DNA from 2 places in the Varibaculum timonense genome. Region 1 is predicted to be linked to the other one. Evidence: riboswitches for the same ligand, from Rfam matches in the RefSeq annotation. Region 1 holds a riboswitch; the other holds the start of a gene.
What was found. A riboswitch is a leader RNA that binds a small molecule or an ion and turns the genes downstream of it on or off. The one in region 1 is predicted to bind ZMP and ZTP.
Positions count from the first base shown of each region.

Region 2: another riboswitch for ZMP and ZTP. It lies ahead of glyA (serine hydroxymethyltransferase); the one in region 1 lies ahead of purH (bifunctional phosphoribosylaminoimidazolecarboxamide formyltransferase/IMP cyclohydrolase).

Region 1 covers NZ_JAQEVU010000007.1:80,595-88,248, forward strand. Annotated here, with positions in the region: gene PG728_RS07315 (alpha/beta fold hydrolase) at 1-1,427, opposite strand, end outside; gene purH (bifunctional phosphoribosylaminoimidazolecarboxamide formyltransferase/IMP cyclohydrolase) at 1,611-3,221, opposite strand; ZMP/ZTP riboswitch at 3,249-3,327, opposite strand; gene PG728_RS07325 (cell division protein PerM) at 3,357-5,552, opposite strand; gene sucD (succinate--CoA ligase subunit alpha) at 5,736-6,668, opposite strand; gene sucC (ADP-forming succinate--CoA ligase subunit beta) at 6,699-7,654, opposite strand, start outside.
Region 2 covers NZ_JAQEVU010000012.1:21,954-29,607, forward strand. Annotated here, with positions in the region: gene PG728_RS08910 (exodeoxyribonuclease III) at 1-313, opposite strand, end outside; gene PG728_RS08915 (BMP family ABC transporter substrate-binding protein) at 340-1,449, opposite strand; gene PG728_RS08920 (bifunctional methylenetetrahydrofolate dehydrogenase/methenyltetrahydrofolate cyclohydrolase) at 1,464-2,366, opposite strand; gene glyA (serine hydroxymethyltransferase) at 2,454-3,746, opposite strand; ZMP/ZTP riboswitch at 3,771-3,848, opposite strand; gene PG728_RS08930 (amino acid permease) at 4,001-5,440, shown strand; gene PG728_RS08935 (glutamate--cysteine ligase) at 5,782-6,981, opposite strand; gene PG728_RS08940 (glutamine amidotransferase-related protein) at 6,992-7,654, opposite strand, start outside.

The DNA of each region.
Region 1 (7,654 bases):
GGCAGGGCGTAGAACTCTTGGCAACGCCGGGCGGTGGCCGCGAAAGTTTGCTCGTAAATCCGGTTTACCTTGGTCAGCCCCGGCAGCCCCCCGGTGATATAGGCTTTTTCGATGGCCTCGGGAAAGCGAGACAGATAGGCGGTAATAATAAAGCCCCCGAAACTTTGCCCCATCACCGTCCATTTCTTTATCCCTAGGGCGCGGCGCAGTGCTTCGGCGTCCCCTACAATCTGGTCGGCGCGCATCAGTCGCAACCAGGCTCCGGCGCGGTTTCCTAGAGCAGGAATAGTGACATTATCGAGCGGGGTGGAGCGCCCAGTTCCCCGCTGGTCAAGCATGATTATCCGATATTTTTCCAGGGCAGCGCCGAACCAGGGAGCAGACCAGTCTGCCGGACGAGAGCCTTTACACCCCGGGCCGCCTTGGAAATAAATCAGATAGGGACGGTTTTCGTCATCATCCAGGGCGATTTCGCGGGCATAGATTTCGATATTGGTTTGCTTGATTTCCGCATCGACCCAGGGAGGCAGGAACTGGCTGTCTGGTGTCGAAATATCAAAGTTTCCCTGCGCTTTTGGCCGGGTTTGTTCGCCGGGAGTAACCGCAAAAAGCTCGCTCTGTACCCCGGTGTCCTGGGTATGCGCCCCTCGTTCCAGGTTTACCACCGGATTTTTCGCCGAGTCCGGGAACAGGTTTAACGCTACTTCCGGGTGGTAGAGAGGAACCGTGAGGACGTGTTCGCGGATTAGGTAACGTCCCTGACGATATTCTTTGGGGTTAGGATTTTGCTCTAATTTCGGGTAGAGAGGGCGCGCGAGGGCAGCTGCCGGAGCGGCAGGTTTTTGCTGACCGTTAGTTTCGCGGCAACCTTTCATCTTCCGCTCTTGTATGAAACTATCTGCGCTACCACCTGCGGTATCGGGAGCTATCCCACTGGCATTCTCCTTGCTGGTATTCCAGCCTGGCCCAAAATCCGCCTCCCGAGGAGTCCCCGTCTGGTATGCCTTTGCAATCGCCTGGGCATGAGAGTCTGCCTGTTCATTGAGGGGATGCCCGGCGTGCCCCTTTACCCATTCGAAGCTAACTTTCCCCCTTCTGGCTGGGTCAGATAGTAACTGATCTAGGCGTTTGACCAGTTCCAGGTTGGCTACCGGTTTGCCACCGCCAGTTTTCCACCCCTTTTTCTTCCAGCCGAACCGCCATTTCGTCAAAATATTAATCACGTACTGGGAGTCCGCCTGGATCAATAAATCATCATTCATACCCGCAGTTTCGGTGAGTAAATCGGCTACTGCCATCAGTTCTGCCTGATTATTTGTTCCGAGCGTGAAACCACCAGCACGCCAACAATCAGGAGACAGATACCAACACCAGCCGCCTGCACCGGGATTTCCGAGGGAGGAACCATCTGTTGCTGCGATAATCATCTTCGCTCTCCTAACTGCACACCTGGAAAATTAATATAACCTGGGGACGCCTCCCGGCGTCCCCAGGTTATCAGTACACAATCAGATTAACCGCTACGGCAAAGCATTTATTAGTTAGCCCGATGCTGCATTCATCGCCTCTAAAACTCGCGATTACCTAGGCGCTATCCCCGACTTAGCAGCCTAGTGCCAGAAATGGCGAGTACCGGTCAAGTACAAAGTTACGCCGGCTTCTTGACAGGCTTTGATAGTGTCTTCGTCGCGAATCGATCCACCGGGCTGCACAATGGCTTTCACCCCTGCCTCAATCAGGGATTGCGGACCATCAGCGAAGGGGAAGAACGCATCGGAGGCAGCCACCGAGCCGCGTGCCCGCTCGGGGGCAGCTTCACCTTCCGGCGCCTGCCCCAAAGTATTTGCCCGTTGAATCGCCAGAGCACAAGAATCTACTCGGTTCACTTGCCCCATCCCGATACCGACAGTGGCCTGTTCTTTTGCTAGCAAAATGGCATTTGACTTCACCGCCCGCACTGCTTTCCAGGCAAAAGCTAAATCTGCCAGAGTGGCTTCATCAGCTGCTGCGCCCGCCGCTAAAGTCCAGTTTTCCGGATTATCGCCCTCGGCCTGCAAGCGGTCGCGAGTTTGCGCCAACATTCCCCCACTGATCTGGCGGAATTCCCACTCCACCGGGGCGTCTGCGTCAATCCGCAAAATCCGCAGATTCTTCTTGGTCTGTAGCAGCTTTAAGGCTTCCTCTTCGTATTCAGGGGCAATAATTACTTCTGTGAAAATCGGTTTCACCTGCTGCGCCATCTGCAAAGTAACCTCACGGTTACAAGCAATCACTCCGCCATAGGCCGATAGTGGGTCGCAACCGTGCGCCAATAAGTGCGCCTTCGCTACGTCCTCGGCGACTGCAATCCCGCAGGGGTTAGCGTGTTTGATTACCGCCACGCAAGGCTCGCTATGGTCGGTGGCTGCCCGCCAAGCCGCATCGGCATCGGTGTAGTTGTTGTAGCTCATGGGTTTGCCGCCCAGCTGCTCTGCCTGCGCCAGACCGCCCTCTTCATCGGTGAAACGATAGACCGCGGCCTCTTGATGCGGGTTCTCCCCATAACGCAAGCTGTGTAGTTCTTTGAGCTGTGGTTTCCACTGTTCTAAGTTAGGCAGGGCGCTGCTAGCGGTAGCTTCGTCCTCGCCCTTTAGTTGCTTCGCAAACCAGGAGGAAATCTGGGTGTCATAAATGGCGGTGTGGTTGAAAGCCGTAGCTGCGAGTTCGCGGCGCTCCGCAGCAGTGAATCCCCCACGTTGCAGGGCAGCAGCTAAATCGTCGTAGGAACTGGGATCCACAATCACCGCTACATCGGCGTGATTCTTGGCGGCTGCCCGAATCATTGACGGCCCCCCAATATCAATTTTTTCGATACAATCCGCAAACCCCGCACCGGAAGCTACGGTGTCGGCGAAGGGATAAAGATTACAAACCACAAGGTCAATAGGGGTTACTTTAAGTTCTTCTAGCTGGGCAACGTGGGCAGGAAGCTCCCGGTTAGCCAAAATCCCGGCATGAATCAGAGGGTGCAGGGTTTTTACCCGCCCATCGAGGCATTCAGGAAACCCGGTTACCTGGGAAACTTCGGTTACCGGTACCCCGGCAGCGGCAATCACTTGAGCTGTAGAACCGGTGGAAATAATTTCAACCCCAGCTGCCTGTAGGTTTTTCGCCAGTTTATCGAGGCCGGTTTTATCATAGACGCTGACCAGAGCACGTTTAATGGGTTTTATTTCGCTCATGACGTGGGAATCCTTTTGTTGCATTCTTTGTCCAGCCCAGGCGAGCGACTGTCCTTTTACGTTCCCCAGTGGTTATCCACTTTTTTCGCCAGTCACGTTAAAACCAGTCTACCCTGCTGGCTTCGGTGGCGAAAGTTAGTCTTGGTCGGGAATTTCGATGGCTTGGGTGGAAGTGTCGTCAGCGCCGCGCCGCGGTTTGCCCGCACGCAAGCGACCTCGTTTGAAAATTGAACGTTTTATTGCTGGCCGCGTCAGTTCTGCTTCCGGGAGGCGCTGGGCAGAAGATTTGATTTTTTCCAATTCCTGGCGTTCTTTCGCAATAACTTCATCGGTTTTGCGCTCTGCCCAATCGGTGGCCAGGTCTTTTATTTCCTCGGTATCTACCGGCAGGGCTCCCCTAGAGCGCGCAAACTTTTCTTCCGGGCTCTGCCGCGGGGCAGCTGGCTTAGCCAACTGGTCAGCTTGCGATTTTTCGGTAGTTTCGAGGGCGTCCTCGCTGTCTTTACCGACAGCTTCAGTCTTTTTACCCGACTTGGCTTCGCTATCATTTCCTTCACCAGCGGGGACAGTTTCCGAATCTGTCATCGGAAGCTCTGACGGTGGCGCTACTTGTTCAGTTTCCGTCACCTCATTCGCAGCTGAGGGCACTTCCTGCGCCTCACTATCTCCGGTCGCCTGCGGCTTCGCGGAACTATCCTCTCCGCCTGTTTCCTGCGTATCGGCTTCCGCGTCCTCATCCGTAACCGCGCCCTCGGCGCTCAGAGGATTTCGGGAGTGCAGTTCTTTCGCTTTTTCCTTCGCTGCTGCTATCCCTTGGCGACTAACGCGCAAACTCGCCCTCCTCGCCCTAAAGAAATTATCTGCCAGGTAGGCACGAGCACGAGGGTGCAAAACCACTCCTACCAGTACTATCGGCAACCAAACTAGGATAAACCCCATAGCGGCAGTAGCCAGCGGTTGCGCCCCCCAAACCGACATTCTCCCCGTCCCTATAGACCCGGAAGCTAGGAAACAGAACCAAGCGGTGAGCACTGTAAAAGAAAGCGCCCCAACCAGGAAAGACGCTATATGAGAAAAGAAATCAACCCGCGCCATCGAGGTGTAAAGCCCATATCCAACTACGAGACTACCCGCTACGATTAGCGCCAACACCCAGTATCCGGGAGTTTGATTTGGCAGCGCCCCCAAAATAGGGACTGCCGGAATCGGTCCGGCTTTCACCTGAGTGAGAGAGCGGACAGTACCAGTCCCCTGCGCAAAACCCGGACCTAACACCCAGGTCAGCGCCCAAGTTTGCACAGTAGGCAGATACAGCAATTGCGCCAGCCAAATCAAAATCCCTGCCCCTAGGGAAACTCCGTAAAGGTCATAGATTTTATCAACCGCCGAAAAATGCGAAAACACTTGAGTGAGCACCAGAATCAAGGTGATGAAACCGAAGAACACAAACACTTTCCAGCCACTGCGAACTCCGGACACCACCCAACCGGGAACCGTCCAAGTGCTACTGGCGCCGTCCCAGCTGCGCTCGTCCCGATCAATTCCCAGACGGCGGTTTTCTAAATCTTGGCTATATGCGTAATCGGGATTGACAAGGCGCGCCCGCAAGGCTCGGCTTTGCGCATTCAAATAATCTAAACGGTATTTCAGACGCGATTTAAAGTTACGCAACGCAGGTTTAACTTCTTTAGGGCGCTGCTCTCGGTCAAAAAGATAAAAAGCATAGCCGACAACTATAAAACCATGAAGCAGTGCCCAAAAGAACAGTTCACCCAGGCTATAGGCTCCTCGCACCACCAAACCCACCAGGGTAGCTACCAGTGCTTGCGCGAAAGGATATACCCAGAGGATAGTTTTACTTTCGAGGACGAGACGGTGCGCGAGATGCGCCCCCAACCATAGGTACGCAATCCACAAACCGAGGGGTATAAGCGACATGGTTGCCGCTTTCCCTAGAGTGAAATGCAAGGGAGTAGCGAACCCTAAAGCCCAAATACTAGAACCCACCGCCAAGGAATCTGTCCAGACAATATCTACTATCCACGGATTTGAAGAGGTAGAAAAATAAACTCCCGCGCAGCAAGCCAAGATAATAATCCAAGGAAAAACGCAGGTGATGAGGGCAGCTGCCACCATACGGGTAATTCCCGGTTGAATCCTAACCGTGAAGGTGCGTCGAGTTTTTTGCGAGGTAGCAACACCCTTTTCCCCCGCCTCTGCCTTTAGCGGCCGTTTTGGATTCTTGGGCTTAATCGTGGAGGTACGGGTAGACCCTTTCCCCGCACCCGCAGGTTGCCGAAGAAATTTTTGAAAATTTAAACGCCGCACCATCTCTACTATTGTCCACTTTTTCAAAGAAATACCGCTTAGGCACACCGCATATAGTAGCTGAGAATCCAAAATCGGTCAGGGAGATACCGCTAGGTCGCCCTCCCCCACAGAGTTTTTTTAGGTAGGAGAATCCGGCTATCGGATGCCCATATCTTAGCTAACCGGCAGATAGCAGGTTTGCTGCTAGTGGAGCGCGTTGAATGCTTCCCGCACCAACTGGGCAGTTTGAGAGGGAGTCTTGCCAACTTTGACGCCCTGAGCTTCCAGAGCTTCCTTCTTCGCCTGGGCAGTGCCTGCCGAACCGGACACGATAGCTCCTGCGTGCCCCATGGTTTTACCTTTAGGAGCAGTAAAGCCCGCTACATAAGCGATTACCGGCTTGGTGACATTAGCGGCGATATAGTCGGCGGCGCGTTCTTCCGCGTCCCCTCCGATTTCACCAATCATTACGATTACCTTGGTGTCGGGGTCATTTTCAAACGCCTTTAGCGCGTCAATATGGGTAGTACCAACCACTGGATCACCGCCGATCCCCATACAGGTGGTGAAGCCAATATCGCGCAGCTCAAACATCATTTGATAGGTCAAAGTACCGGACTTGGATACCAATCCGATAGGGCCGGAGCCAGTGATATCGGCCGGGGTAATGCCCACATTGGACTGTCCCGGCGTAATAATGCCCGGACAGTTCGGACCGATAATCCGGCATCCCTTCTCCAGGGCGGCATTTACGAACTCGGTGGAATCCTGTACCGGAATCCCCTCGGTAATCACCACGATCAGCGGCATCCCGGCCTCTACGGCTTCTAGTACCGCGCCTTTAGCGAAACGCGGGGGAACGAACACTACCGAAACATTCGCGCCCTCTTTTTCGATGGCTTCTTTCACGGTGCCAAATACGGGCACCGAAACTGTTCCGGCTTTTACGCCCCGTTTTTTGGCGACCTCACCCAGGGGAACAATATCGAAATCAACCGTTTGCCCTGCTTTCTTGGGGTTAGTTCCCCCTACCACATTAGTTCCAGCTCCTAGCATCAGCCGGGTGTGTTTACGCCCCTCCGAACCGGTCATACCCTGTACGACAACCCGGGCTGCGGAATCAAGAAATACTGACATATTTGCTTCTCCTTATGCTTTTACCGATTCTTAACAGCCAGCAGCGAGTTTAGCTGCCTGGGCGGCGCCAGCATCCATAGTTTCCACCATGGTCACCTGCTCTAGGTTCGCTTCCTCTAAAATCTTGCGACCGGCCTCTACTGAGTTGCCGTCTAAGCGCACCACCAGTGGCTTAGTGGCTTTATCGCCCAAGATTTCGATTGCTTTCACAATCCCGGTAGCCACCTGGTCACAGGCAGTTATCCCGCCGAATACATTTACAAATACCGACTTGACCTGAGGGTCGCTGAGAATCACGTCCAGTCCATCAGCCATTACCTGCGCGGAGGCTCCGCCCCCAATATCCAGGAAGTTTGCTGGTTTCACCCCGTATTCTTCACCGGCATAGGCCACTACGTCCAGGGTGGACATCACCAGACCAGCGCCATTACCGATGATTCCCACTTGCCCATCTAGGTGGACATAGTTCAAGCCTTTTTCTTTAGCCTGGGCTTCCAAAGGATTTTCTGTGCGTTTATCTAGCAGTTCTTCATGAGCGGGATGACGGAAATGGGCATTATCGTCCAGGTTCACTTTTCCATCTAAAGCGATTATTTCGCCCTCTACCGTAGAGACCAGGGGGTTTACTTCTACTAGAGTAGCGTCCTCGCCCTGATATACGTTCCAGAGCCCTTTAAGCACCGCGGTGGCTTTAGAGATGAGTTCCTCGTCCTCGAAACCGGCTTCTTTGAGGATACTGCGCGCTACCGTCTCGTCGATTCCGGTGGCTGACAGAGGTACTTTCGCTAAAGCATCCGGACGTTCCTTGGCTAACTGCTCGATCTCCATCCCTCCCTCTTTGGAGCACATGGCCAGGTGGCGGCGGTTAGAGCGGTCAAGCAGAATCGAGAAATAATATTCGCAGGCAATATCGGCGCCAGCTGCGATTAGTACCTGACGCACAGTGTGACCTTTAATGTTCATCCCCAAGATTTTTTCGGCTTTTT
Region 2 (7,654 bases), on a different contig from region 1:
TAGCCAAAACCGCTTCTAACCAGCGCCCGCTATCTTGTGGCACTGCAACCGGTACGGTATCGACTTGAGATGATTCCAGATGCCAGCCGCAAGACTTCTTGATTGCAACCGCCACTCCCGCTCGTCCTTTGAGCTGCGAAGCATTCACCACTACCTGCCAGTTATCCCCAAACAGCTCCTGAGTTATTTCTTCACTAGCCCGCACTTCTTGTGCCAGTACCACATCTGGCTCAGACTGCTCTAACCAACTATCCATTCCTTTACGGAACGCGGCCCGTATCCCATTAACATTAACCGTGGCAATCTTGAGCATATTTCCCCTTTATCTTTACTTTTACCTCACCCTTGGTGAGCCGCAAGTTTCGCGATATCTATTTTCCCGCTGTCAATTTGACTGCGAATCCCGGCCAGCTCAGCGCTTAAACTATCGGAAATCAGTGGAGCGTAATCGCCAAAACCAGCCAGTTTAACCCCAGAGTTCTTTAGCGTACCCACATAATCTTTACTGGCAATCCAGCCCGCTTTCGCCTGATCAAATAATTCTTTAGCACACCCGCTCGCATCAATAACCGTGGAGGTAAACACGCTAGATTTCACTTGAGCAGAGTTCGCAGCCACGTCTTGCCCATTCCAAATCGCCAGTGCATCTTTGCCGGCTAATCCCTCCAAGGAAGCGGATTCCCCAATCGGAGCAATCACCAAAATAACATCTATTTTCTGCTCTGCCAGTTTAAGCAGCTGTTCATGAAGTTTTGCGCTCTCAACTTGCAGCGGTCCGCCTACGTTATTATCCCAAGCCGAAAGTTTTACTCCCGAACCTTTGAACTGGTTATAGTATTCAGCTCCCAGGCGGAAAGCATTAGCCCAAGTCTTAGTAGCGTTTTCGCTGACAGAATTATCTATTCCCTGCTTGGTATCTGCACTATTCACGCTGCTAACCGCGCCGATTTCTCCACTCTTAGTGACCGCAGCAGCCGCATATCCAGCTAGAAATGCCGGTTGGCGCAAATCAAAATCAATACCCCTAACATTGGCAAGTTTCTGCTGCCCTTCGGCTGCCATTACTGCAAAGTTAATATCGGGATGATTCTTCGCAACTTTTTGCACTTCCCCACTCAAATTCGGCTCTAGGGAGAGCACATTAGCGCAACTGTTTTCCTTAAGTTTCCCCGCAATCTGCTCAGCTTTATCGACACTGATATTTACAGATTTAACTGCCCCTTTATTTTCGGGTTTTGCCAGCAAATCCCCAATCGCTTTCGACAAAGCCGCTGCCCTAGTATCTTGTGAATTCTTTTTTTCTAGTAGACAAAAAACTTTGCTCACCTGGGTACTCGCCCTGTCTTTCGGGGTGGTATTGGTAGGGGCGGAGGACGCACAGGCCGCAAGCAGCAACGGCAAGGTAATCGCCGTCACCGCTAGCCGTATTGAAAACCCTTTCAAACGCATAGGTAAAACCGATATTAGGATGCTTGACGAATCGCGGTTTCCACCACATTGAGCAGCAGATTAGCCCTAGTCATCGGACCGATTCCTCCCGGGTTGGGGGAAAGCCAGCCCGCAACCTCATCAACGCCCTCTGCCACGTCGCCCTCCAGACGAGCCTTCCCGGTTTCCGGATTGACGGCGCCCCTAGATACCCCGACATCTAGGACTGCTGCGCCTTCTTTAACCATCTCGGGTTTAATGATTCCCGCCGATCCCGCGCAGGCAACAATCACATCCGCTGCGCGCGTATGGGCAGCTAAATCCCGAGTACCGGTATGACAACAGGTGACGGTGGCGTTAATATCTTTGCGGGTCAGCATGAGCGGCAGGGAACGTCCTACTGTGGTTCCCCTCCCTACTACACATACCTGCGCGCCCTGTAGTGGTACTTGGTAGTGCTGCAACAAATCTATACAGGCTCTGGGAGTGCAAGGCAGCGGGGAGGTTACCGGTTCTTTAATGCGCAGCACCAGCCGCCCCAGGTTCATCGGGTGCAAGCCGTCAGCGTCCTTATCAGGGTCAATAGCTTCCAAAACCCGATTAACATCGACCTGGCGAGGCAGCGGAAGCTGCACAATATACCCGGTACAAGCCGGATTCTCGTTCAGCTTTTCAATCTCGGCTAAAACCTGGGCAGTCGAAACCGTATCTGGCAGTTCCACTCGAATCGACTCGATACCTACCTCGGCACAGTCACGGTGTTTACCTGCCACATAAGATACCGAACCCGGGTCACTGCCTATTAGTATCGTACCTAAGCCAGGTTTAATACCTTGAGCGCGCAGCCTGTCTACCTGCTGACACATTTCTTCTTTCAGTTGCCGCGCCCGCGCCGCCCCATCCAGTAAAATCGCGTCCCCGCTCCAACCTTTACGCATCTATACCCTCCCCGTTAAGAGTGCGGGTAGACCGCTAGCCTACCCGCACCCAAACTTGGTTGCTATCAATCTGGCTATCTGTCAGCTTTACGCCAGCTGATTTAAATCCACATATAGTGGGAACCGCTCGATTAATGCTTGCACCCGCTCCCGGTAACTGCCAGTATCGACTTGCCCCTGGCAAGCCTCCACCAGCACTCCGGCGATAATCTCCGCTACCTCGGTGAACTCTTTCTTCCCGAAACCGCGAGTAGCAAGCGCCGGGGTGCCAATCCGCAGCCCGGATCCTACCCGGGGAGGACGCGGATCGAAAGGCACCGTATTACGGTTAATGGTAATTCCGGCTTCATGCAGCAAATCTTCGCCCTGTTGCCCATCTAGCTGGGAGTTACGCAGATCCACCATCACCAGGTGCACATCGGTTCCTCCAGTTAGTAAGGAAATCCCGCAATCCGCCACATCCGACTTGGTAAGACGGTCAGCCAAAATCTTTGCGCCCTCTAAAGTGCGTTTTTGTCGATCTTTGAAATCGTCACTGCCGGCGATCTTCATGGCGACTGCTTTCGCCGCTACTACATGCATCAACGGGCCGCCCTGCTGGCCGGGGAACACTGCCGAGTTGATTTTCTTACCGAGTTCCTTGTCACGCGACAAAATCATTCCGGAACGCGGCCCGCCCAAAGTCTTATGCACGGTGGTGGAAACCACATCGGAATACGGCACCGGGTTCGGGTGTAAACCGGCAGCTACCAGCCCCGCAAAGTGCGCCATATCTGTCCACAGGTAGGCTCCGACCTCGTCCGCGATCTCCCGGAAGGCTTTGAAGTCTTCCTGGCGGGGGTATGCCGACCAGCCCGCGATAATAACTTTGGGACGATACTTTAAGGCCGCATCGCGCACCTGATCCATATCCACCCAGTTGCTCTCTTTATCTACCTGGTAGGCGGTGGCGTTATAGAGTTGGCCTGAGAAATTGATTTTCATACCGTGGGTAAGGTGACCGCCGTGATCTAGCGCCAGCCCCATAATGGTGTCCCCTGGCTTAGCCAGTGCCGATAGTACTGCTGCATTGGCTTGCGCACCCGAATGGGGCTGCACATTAGCGAACTCGGCAGAAAATACTTCCTTGGCGCGATCGCGTGCTAGTTCCTCGGCCACATCAACTGCTTCGCAGCCCCCGTAGTAACGCCGCCCCGGGTAGCCTTCCGCATATTTATTGGTGAGGACAGATCCTTGCGCCTGTAACACGGCGCGGGGCACAAAGTTTTCCGAAGCGATCATTTCCAAAGTGCCACGTTGGCGTGCTAGTTCACGGTCAAGAACTGCCGCAATCTCTGGATCTACTTCGCTAATCGATTGAATGAGTAGGTTATCTCCCATTTGACTATTCCTTATATGTAGTGCCAGATCAGCCCAGGCGAGCGACTGATAGACAACTTGCTCCCCGGTGGTACCCCACCTACGCCAGTCACGGTTACTCTATTAGTCTACCGTGCTCTAAAGAGGTTTTACCTAAAAGTTTTACCGGTTTGTGATTCCATATTCTGACTGCCCAACTAGCCCGCCCGTTTACCTCCCATATACTCCCTAGAGATTCCATCTGGTAATCAAGATAATTATTTAGGAGAAAACTAATGAGCGAAACTCAAAAACCGATTAGCGGCACCCCGCATCGTGATAAATCCGATGAGGGCTACCGCAAAGGGTTAAAGTCTCGCCACATGCGCATGATTGCGCTGGGCGGGGCCATCGGGTCCGGCCTGTTTTATGGCGCATCTGGACGTATCGTTGACGGGGGACCGTCAGTTGCTATTGTTTACGCAATTTGCGGTGGGATTGCTTATTTAATGCTTCGCGCCCTCGGAGAACTTAGCCTTTACCGTCCCTCTTCCGGAGGATTTATTTCTCACGCTCGCGAGTTTATGGGCGAGCGTGGCGCCTATTTCACCGGATGGTTTGCCTTTATTACTTATTCTTCTGCTTTAATGGCGGATATCACTGCAATCGCTAACTATATGCATTATTGGAAACCCTTCCAGATTGTCCCCTTGTGGGCGTGGGCTTTTATCGCCTTAGCATTAATGGTGATTGTCAATCTGGCCAGCGTGAAATTCTTCGGCGAATTCGAGTTTTGGTTCGCGATGATTAAAGTCGTGGCGATTGTGGTCTTTATGATTTTGGCGGTAGTGGCGATTGTTTTCGGGATTTCCTTAACGGTGAAGGGACACAGCTACACTCCCGGTTTACACGCCATCACCGAGCATGGAGGATTATTCCCCAAGGGCGCCTTCACTATGGTGACCCTGTCTTTAGGGATTTTATTCGCCTACGGTGGCTCTGAATATTTGGGGGCTGCCGCCGGTGAGGCCGAGGATCCCCAAAAAGAAATGCCGCGGGCAGTTAACTCGATGATGTGGCGGATTCTGTTGTTCTACGTAGGCTGTATCGTCCTGTTTACTTTGCTGTTGCCCTATAACGTATATAAACGTGACGAGTCGCCGTTTGTGACTTTCTTTAGCGGCTTGGGTATTCCCGCTGCTGGTCACATCATGAATCTGGTGGTATTGCTGGCTGCCGCTAGCGCTATTAACGCAGAACTTTACACTTGTGGTCGCGGTCTGCGTTCCCTGGCGGTATCCGGGTCTGCCCCTCGTTTCTTGTCTGGTATGAACCGGAACGCGGTTCCCTATGCGGCCATTATCGCTGCTGGCACTATCGGCTTAGTAGGGGTGATGGTGAATTTGTTCTACCCCAATGAAGCCTTTGACGTGATTGCCAATATGGCCGGGATTGGGATTTGTGCCATGTGGGGCTCGGTGATGATTTCAAATATCTTGTTTGTACGTCACTGCCGGAAGACTGGTCTAGAACGCCCCAAGTTCCATGTTCCTCTAGCGCCCTACTCTAACTACCTGGTATTAGCGGTTTTGGGGGCAATGATTGTGCTTATGTGGTTTGAGGGCGGGCTGGGGCCGGCAGCGATTATCGCGTTCGCCTCGGTGACCGTAGTGTTAATGCTCGCGTGGCTGGTGGTGCGCAACTACGTAGACCATGACATGTTTACTGCTAGTTAAGCAGTAGCGCTTACGCGTTAATAGCTCAGAGAGATTTCAGAACCGGGCGTGGGGGAAAGTTTTATCCGAGCAGGCGCGGTGGGCATAAGAAATCGGGGAGAGACCTAGTCTCTCCCCGATTTCTTGGGCGGGAGGAAAAACTTTCCCCCGCGCTCACAGATGCCAAACAGCTATAATCCTTCCCCGTGTTAATAACGTGTTAGCAGCGCAACACACCGCTGGCAACGGGCGTGGGAAAAGCACTCCGGGGCCCCGTGAGCCTCAGCAAGTTCGGCTCAAGCCCCTCTCGTATCTTTTCCCCCGCCCTCCTTAATTGTTACCGCTAGGAGAACTTGGCATTCTTAACGGGCACGGACTTTCCACCCTTTGACACCGCTCTTATGCAGGGATTTATCTACGAAACATTCCGGATTTAAGGGTTCGCCGGCCTCCATTTCGGCTATTAAGAAAGCTACTACCGCCTCGTAAGAATTGGTGCGTTCAAAAATGGTGCGTTGCCGCTGATAGCCGACACCGAGTTTCACCATTTCCCGGATTGACCAGAGCTCCTCTGCACAGCCTAAATCTTCGGCAGCAGGTGAGAGCTGCTCTAACCAAGTCGGCAAAGAATCGGTCAAGAGCCGTTCTTCTCCCCGCTCGTCCTCAATCAAAATCGCATCCATCCCGTAGCGGGCAGCGCGCCACCGGTTCTCCCGCACGAACCAATCCGGTAAAACTGGTAACTCTTTACCGGCATCAAGCTGGCGGGAAGCCGTCTCTACCAGGGATTGGGTAAGAGCAGCCACCGCCGCGACCTCTTTAATAGTGGAAGAGGCGTCGGCTACTCGCGCTTCAATGGTGCCAAACTTGGGGGAAGGTCGAATATCCCATCTGACCTCATCGAAAGAGCGGATAACCCCAGTTTTTAGCATCCCATCGGTATAGTTTTCCAGCTCTCGCCAATCTAAGAATTGGTAGGGACGACCCGCCGTAGGGAGCTGCTGGAACACCATTGCGCGGTTATCGCAGTATCCAGTGTCAAGACCTGCCCAATAGGGAGAGGACGCAAATAACGCCTGAATATGACCAAGTTTACTGGTCAAATAGTTTTGGATGGGGAGAACTTTATCGCGATTCTCTATCCCCACATGCACGTGGGTACCAAATAGCAGCATTTGTCGCCCCCAATATTGGGTGCGGTTTACCAGCTCTTCATAACGTTTAGAATCGGTAACCTGCTGATAACTGGGATTAGCGAAAGGGTGGGAACCGGCAGATGCTAGCTCTACCCGCAACGCCGAAGTAACCGGTCGCACCAGGTTAATCCCCTCTATCAAATCTATTACGCAGTCACGAACCCTGTGGCGAGGACGCGAAATGATTTCTACGGTATTTAGCAGCATTTCTCGGTGTACTAACCCGTTATCCGGGTGAAGCCGCTCCACTTCCTCCAAAATCGTGCTAGCGCATTGGCGAAGGTCAAAAGAGTCTTTATCGATTAGCTGTAGTTCCCATTCGACTCCGAGGGTGGAACGTTCGGATTTTGCAAAAGTTATCCCCATAGTTAGCCTCCTAACGCTGATAATGCTCAGTAAAAGCGGATAAAAGCTGGTGGGAGCTGGTTACATCTTGAGTCATGCAGCGCGATATCACTTCCTGTTTTTCACTGGCTTCATAATAGGTGTCCCCGTATTGGTCGATGCGGATTTTCATTCCCGCAGTAGTTATTTCGGGGTGAAATTGGGTGCCGTAAATGTTTTTTCCAAAACGCACTATTTGGCATTTGCAATGTTCGCCACTCGCTAGCAAAGTTGCGCCCGATGGCACTCCGGCCAGTGAATCCGCGTGTCCGGTATAGGCGCGAATAATTGGGGGAAGTTTCCCAGTCACCGAATCTTGCATTCCTTCCTCGGTTAAGGTTACTTCCACGGCTTGCAGATCCTCGGCGGTTAAACCGGTGAGCGCAGTGCCGCTGGCTAAAGCCAGCATTTGCAAGCCATAACATAACCCTAAGGTGGGAAAATCGTTATCTAACAGGTAGCGCACCAACGTGCTTAGCCGGGCATGAAGATGAAGATGCTCGGGTTTAGCAAGGTCGCGCTGGATTTCAGCCCCAAAAGGCGACCCTGAGATTATCAGCCCTGAATAGTTGTTTTTAATATCCAGGTCGTGAACAGGGTCAAGATCCGGCTCGGCAAGTAAAAGATGGGTGCGCAAACTGTCACCGACTGTCAA